DNA from 3 places in the Pseudoalteromonas sp. A757 genome. Region 1 is predicted to be linked to each of the others. Evidence: predicted binding sites of a transcription regulator. Region 1 holds the regulator's gene; each other region holds the start of a gene.

Region 1 (2,277 bases):
TTAGTGTCGAGTGAGCTTCTCTTTGTGTTTAATAACTTGACGATCTAGCTTGTTGATAAGGCCATCAATTGCGGCATACATATCTTGATGCTCTGTTGATGCAAATAGTTCGCCGCCGTTTACGTGTAATGTTGCTTCTGCTTTTTGTACTAGCTTCTCGACATCTAGGATCACATGCACGTTATTGATATGATCAAAGTGCCTTTCTAGCTTCGCAAACTTGTTGGTGACATAGTCTCTTAATGAGTCAGTAATTTCTACATGGCGACCAGTTAGATTTAGTTGCATAAGCATTTTTCCTTCTTGGGTTTTACGTCTTATATCAAACTTTTACGCTGATTTGACGGTGGAATGGCCAGGGATTCACGATATTTTGCAATCGTGCGTCTCGCTACCTTAATTCCTTGCTCAGCTAAGATATCTGCAATTTTGCTGTCACTCAATGGCTTCGCGGTATTTTCTGCAGCTATCAGCTTTTTGATAAGTGCCCTAATTGCTGTGGAAGAGCACTCACCTCCATTTTCTGTACTTACATGGCTAGAGAAGAAATACTTCAGCTCAAATATTCCCCGAGGTGTATGCATATATTTTTGTGTTGTCACACGGGAAATTGTGGACTCATGCATCTCAACCATTTCAGCAACATCATTTAGCACCATAGGGCGCATTGCTTCGGGGCCATGTTCAAAGAATGCCTGTTGTTGTTGCACAATGCAATTGGTAACTTTTAATAAAGTATCATTTCGGCTTTCTAAGCTTTTAATAAACCATTTTGCTTCTTGTAAATGAGAGCGAATAAACTGACTATCCGTACTGGATTTCGCCGTTCTAGACATCGCAGCGTAGTGATCGTTTACTCTTATTTTAGGCATAGCATCAGGGTTTAGCTCTACGACCCAACGACCTTTTACTTTTTTCACCGATACATCAGGGATCACATACTCAGGTTCTTCATGAATAATGCTTGCCGCAGGCTTTGGGTTAAGACTATGAATTAGCGTCATCACCTCTTTGAGATCGGCTTCTTTAAGGCGCGTTTTCTTAGCCAAAGTTCGATAGTCACGGCTGGCAAGCAAATCAATATGCTCTGTCAGGATCATTTTCGTTTCGGCAATCCATGGCGTATCTGGGGCGAATTGGTTTAGCTGAATACATAAGCATTCTTGTAAACTACGCGCAGCGATACCAACAGGGTCAAAAAGCTGAATACGTTTGAGTACGGCTTCGACTTCATCTAGCTCAATAGGCTCTTCGCTATCTTCGTCATTAATGCTCTCTAAAATGTCTTCGCAAGAGAGTGTTAAAATGCCTGACAGGTCGACCGCTTCAATAATCGCAATCGCAATAGCTCTATCTGTTGGACTAAATGGAGTCAACTCAAGTTGCCACATGAGATAATCATGGAGAGATTCAGAGGTTTCCCCTTGATAAACATTATCGTCATCAGGGAGTGGACCTGAGCTGGCGGCTGGAGCTGCGCTCATATACTCGTCCCAAGTGACATCCATGGCGAGATCATCGCTCACCGTGTCTTTGCTCATGGCGGTATCTGAGTCTATCTCATAGTCACTAACCGATGCTTCATCGCCTGAATTTTGATTATCTTCAGTGCTGCTCTTTTCTTGGCCGTGTTGGTCAGCATTTTCGCCGTCAGTATTATCACCTTCTTCCACTTCCAATAATGGATTGCTGTCTAATGCTTCTTGTATTTCCTGTTGCAGATCCAATGTACTAAGCTGCAGCAAGCGAATAGCTTGTTGCAGTTGTGGAGTCATTGTAAGTTGCTGCCCCATGCGCAGCTGTAATGATTGCCTCATGTATCTCTAACAATCCTTTTTAACAGTTATTAATACTACGTCTTAACTATAGCTTGAATTGTTCGCCTAGGTAGACATCTCTTACGGTTTGATCTGCCAAAACATGTTCTGGCGTGCCTGCAGCGATTAACTCACCATGTGAAACGATGTAGGCCTTTTCACATACGTCTAGTGTTTCTCTTACGTTGTGATCGGTGATTAATACACCGATACCGCGGTTTTTTAGGTGCTCTATGATTGTCTTTATATCTAACACCGAAATTGGATCAACACCAGCAAAAGGTTCATCTAACAGGATAAACTTGGGATTAGCGGCTAAAGCGCGAGCAATTTCTACCCGTCTTCTTTCGCCTCCCGATAATGCCATACCCTGTGAATCGCGAATATGTTGAATATTAAATTCATCTAATAACTCATTTAGCTCAGCCTCTCTTTCAACTTTAGTTAAGTCTTTTCGAGT
Region 2 (2,277 bases), on a different contig from region 1:
CATTTAACCACAATGCGCAGCAAATTGACCCGACAGCTACACCACCTGTGCCATACACACCAGTAAGCGTATTTCGTTTTGACGCAAGTGGTATTCCTTCACAAACAGCGGATGATCCATCAGCTTCACCACTGACATTTAGTAACAATACTGGCTCGACATTTAACCCCTTAAGTCTTGCTGGACCTCAAGATGCAGTTGACCCAACTATCGGTATGTCAAACTTGCTTGATAACGGTGCAACTTTTCCAAATGACATTGTTGTTAACTGGCGTGATGAAGCAAATACTGCTCAAAAACTACCAACGCAATACTCATCTGGTCGATTTGAAGTAAAAGCATTGGAGCAAGACGGTGCGACCGTTGGCCGTTTAGCTGGTATTGATATTGGTACTGATGGTAAAGTAGTGGCTTCATATACTAACGGCGACTCAACGTTCTTAGGGCAAGTAGCGCTAGTACGCTTCCCGAATTCTCAAGGCCTTCAGGCGATTGGCAATACTGAGTGGAAGAAGAGCCTATCTTCTGGTGAACCTCTTGCGGGTGAGCCAAACACAGGTACGCTTGGTGGTATTAGTTCATCGGCCCTAGAGCAATCGAACGTTAACCTGACTAACGAGTTAGTAGACCTTATCAGTGCTCAACGTAACTTCCAAGCGAACTCTCGGGCGCTTGAGGTTAACTCTACATTACAACAAAATATATTACAGATCCGATAATATATTATGCCCTCCAAAGGCTGCTCCAAAGGCAGCCTTTTTTATGTCCGTCAAAAACATCTCCTCACTTTGGCACTGTGCTTGCATTAACTAAGTTAAGTTTGAATTTTATAGGTCATCGTCATGGATAAAATGGTGTATATCGCAATGTCAGGCGCTAAGCAGAGCTTACGCGGTGTGGCACTTAAAGCGAATAACCTTGCTAATGCCAACACGACTGGCTTCAAAGCTGATTTTGCACAAGCGCGCTCAATGCAGGCGTTTGGCGAAGGGCTACCTACTCGAGTTTTCGCGATGCAAGAGCGCCCTGGTACTAATATGACTGGCGGTGCAATTGTTGAAACTGGCCGAGAGCTTGATATTGCGGTAGATGACAAGTCGTGGATCAGTGTTGTTGATGCGTCGGGTGAAGAAGCTTACACCAAAGTCGGCACACTCAACATTCGTAATGATGGTGCGTTAGTCACCGCTCACGGGCGTCAACTTATTGGCGAAGGTGGGCCCATCGTCTTGCCTATCCCTGTTGATAAGGTGGTTTTTAGTGACGATGGCTCTATTCAAGTGCGTCCACAAGGCGCTCCTGCTAACTTTCTGGAAGTGGTTGATAGGCTGAAAATTATTGAAGCGGATAATAGCAAGCTACAAAAAGGTAATGACGGCCTTTATAGACCAAAAGAAGATAAGCTAGAAGATGGGATTTGTGGCTTTTGTGAAATATCTCCAACCGCAAAAGTGATGAGCGGCTTCTTAGAGATGTCTAACGTCAATCCTGTTCATGAGATGGTCGATATGATCAACCATCAAAGACAATTTGAAATGCAAATTAAGCTGATGAAAACAGCTGAAGAAATAGATGAGCGACACACTTCGCTCCTACGCATAGTTTAAGAGTGAGGTAGAGATTATGAATCCGGCATTGTGGATAAGTAAAACAGGCTTAGATGCTCAGCAAACTGATATTTCAGTTATTTCTAACAACTTGGCTAACGCCAGTACCGTTGGTTACAAAAAGAGTCGGGCGATATTCGAAGACTTACTATATCAAAACATCAATCAACCCGGAGGTCGCAGCTCTCAAGATACAGAGTTACCGTCTGGTTTGATGCTTGGTGCAGGTGCCAAAGTGGTCGCCAACCAAAAGAACTTTTCTCAAGGCAATATGTTAAGTACCGAAAATTCTTTGGATTGGATGATCCAAGGTCCGGGCTTTTTTGAGATTCAGATGCCAGATGGCACAACCGCATATTCAAGAAATGGTCAGTTCACGACGGACGAAGAAGGGCGGATAGTTACTTCAGGCGCGGGTTTTCCTGTGTTACCTGAGATGAACGTACCCGACGATGCACAGTCAATTACTATTTCTCAAGATGGTGAAGTATCGGTGCGAGTTGCTGGACAAGCTGAAAACGTTGTTATCGGACAATTGACAATTAGTGACTTTATTAATCCATCAGGTCTTGAACCGATTGGGCAAAACTTGTACACGGAAACCGCGGTAAGTGGTGCTCCGGTGCAAGGTAACCCAAGTGTTGAAGGGTTAGGTAAGATTGTGCAAGGC
Region 3 (2,277 bases), on a different contig from region 1:
CTTCAAAAGCAAAGGTTGCTACCCCATCTTGTGAAGGGAAGTATTGACTGCTCACCCGGGTATGATCATTTGGAAACTCGTCCTGGTCGTCGGGTACGCCATCAGCATCACTATCATCTGATTCAGGCATTGTGCTTAAATTTGAGGCTGAAATGGCGGTTTCTGGTGAACTTTTAACGCTGAACAGGGCATCGTTGAAATCATTATCTCCCCAAGTTCGTGGTAAGTCCTCAAATCCGATCACCACTTCATTTTGCTCTTCGTCGTGAAGTAATACACAGTGCTGTTTGAGCGACTCATCAGATTCTGGATTGAGATGAGACAGCGAGTAGTAATAGGGAACTTTGAAGGGCTTAACCCCTGTGTAGTACCAAAATCCATTAGCTGCAATAAAAAAGCCGATACTAGTTCCAGCTGGGAACTCTCCAATGCTCACACGGTGACCATTAGTTAAGTGGGGGTAGCTCAAATTTGGAAAAACAATTTTCTCTTGGACTTCTTCTGGTGTTTGAGGAGGGTTTTCGGGATCGAACGTAAAGTAACCGAAAGAGTTTTTATAACCCGCACCCTCATGGATAAATGTGATGAAGACCTCTGCATCCTCAGTCAAATGTATTGTTGAGCCTTGATCTCCAGTTATAAACGCTTCATTTACTCGACTTTCTGGTAAAGCGTTTGCAATCCGTTTAAAAAATTCAGGCGTATATTCCCCTCTGGCGTATGTTAGTTGGTCGGGTTTTCCTGTCGCTTGATTGTAACCCAGAGGCCAGGGCTGGCCAGAATTGAATTGCCAAACATAGTTTGAACCCTGCTTTTCGACTGCCAGTGCGTTAGAGACTATGGCGCTTAACGCAAAAATTGAACATGTTAACTTTGAAATGTTTTTCATGATTGCCTCCAAGGGCTGAAGTTCGCTTGGAGTACTTTAGTCAGTTTCCGTGCCAATTTTATAAATCATTATTTATCATTGAGTTATGATTTATTTTGGGAAGGGTGTTCATGTTTTTCGCATTTTGCAGTGCAGTCTGACTTGCAGATTGGTGATATATCTAAAATAAGTAGTTAAAACGACTAGCTCATTCTTCTAAAGAAAAGTAGCTTAGTGAGTGAAGATAGGGATACGAAATTTTATTTTTAATAAAAATCATATGTTTATGAATTTTATTTTTGCTAGGTGTTACTTAGGATTAATTGCTGGAGCAGTATTTGCACTGCCTGTTACAGTAAACAGGAGGCTTTATGGCAAGCAAAAATACTACACTTATATTCAGCATAGCACTGAACGGGTACCAAATTAGATATCGCCGCCATCTTGAGAGTCAGCGCAGATATGCGGAAAAAATGGGATACGAATATATTGTTGTTGAAAAGCCGTGGGTGACAAATCTTGGTGCTGAGTGTTGTTGGCTCAAGTTGTACTTATTACGCGCAGCATTGACAGCCGGCTACCAATACGTCTTATTTGTTGATGCTGATGCCTACATTCAAAATGATTGTCCTGAACTGACAAGTCTAGTAAAACCAGATAAATTTTTGTTTATGGCGAAAGGATATAGCGGCAAGCTAAACTCAGGGGTGATGTTAATGAAATCATGCCCTGAGTCTATTGCGTGGCTAGATCAAATCATTAACGCAATCCATGAGCCTGTTTCAGACATAGATACCGTGGGCTGGGGAGAAAACGGCCATGTAATTCACTTTGCAAAAGGCTGTGATGGGTTAGAAGTTATTAATGAAAAGTGGAATAACACAAGAAGTGAACAGTGTGAAGATTATATAAGACATTTTAATTATGGCCCAATGAAAAGCTCTTTCCTCGATATCATCTTCCATCGAATTGTTTTTAAATTTTCAAAATTAATGCTGCGTTGCAATTTAAATAAAAAGTCTGAGATGGCTGAAAAGTTGAAAAAGGTACAAGAGCGGATCCCAATATTGTTTAACAGGGTAATTTCAGAATATAAAGTTTTTTCATAAGACCTTTAGGTCTTTTTTTTGTATTTTTAATCTTTTCTAAATTCATTTTCTAATTCGGAATTTATTTTGCATTTTGCGACCATTAACTTCATTTAATTTCCACATTTCAAATAAAAACAATAGCTTATACTTTTGGCACGGTAGTAGCAAAAGCTAGGTAAGGAAACTGGAGTCGAGGTGATTTATGAGAGAGTCAAATTTTGAAAAGAAAATCTCAAACGCAGCAGTAACAAGATATACATCGCTACTTATCGCGGCTATTTTTTTCATTCTATTATTGCCAATCTACAGCGTAAATTT

What was found. Region 1 encodes sigma-54, which starts transcription at its own class of promoters, with help from an activator protein. Its sites were predicted from a motif close to GTTGGCACGNNNNTNGNNT; they were not measured.
Region 2: DRB05_RS16570 (flagellar basal body rod protein FlgF) is a predicted target of sigma-54. The motif match lies at 788-806, and genes of this name have one in related genera.
Region 3: DRB05_RS20940 (LruC domain-containing protein) is a predicted target of sigma-54. The motif match lies at 928-946, and genes of this name have one in related genera.

Annotation. Positions count from the first base shown of each region.
Region 1 is NZ_QNQN01000071.1:42,391-44,667, forward strand. It holds gene hpf (ribosome hibernation promoting factor) at 1-288, opposite strand; gene DRB05_RS14445 (RNA polymerase factor sigma-54) at 318-1,817, opposite strand; gene lptB (LPS export ABC transporter ATP-binding protein) at 1,864-2,277, opposite strand, start outside.
Region 2 is NZ_QNQN01000072.1:207,524-209,800, reverse strand. It holds gene flgE (flagellar hook protein FlgE) at 1-719, shown strand, start outside; gene DRB05_RS16570 (flagellar basal body rod protein FlgF) at 843-1,607, shown strand; gene flgG (flagellar basal-body rod protein FlgG) at 1,624-2,277, shown strand, end outside.
Region 3 is NZ_QNQN01000074.1:306,882-309,158, reverse strand. It holds gene DRB05_RS20940 (LruC domain-containing protein) at 1-889, opposite strand, end outside; gene DRB05_RS20935 (hypothetical protein) at 1,240-1,977, shown strand; gene DRB05_RS20930 (WecB/TagA/CpsF family glycosyltransferase) at 2,162-2,277, shown strand, end outside.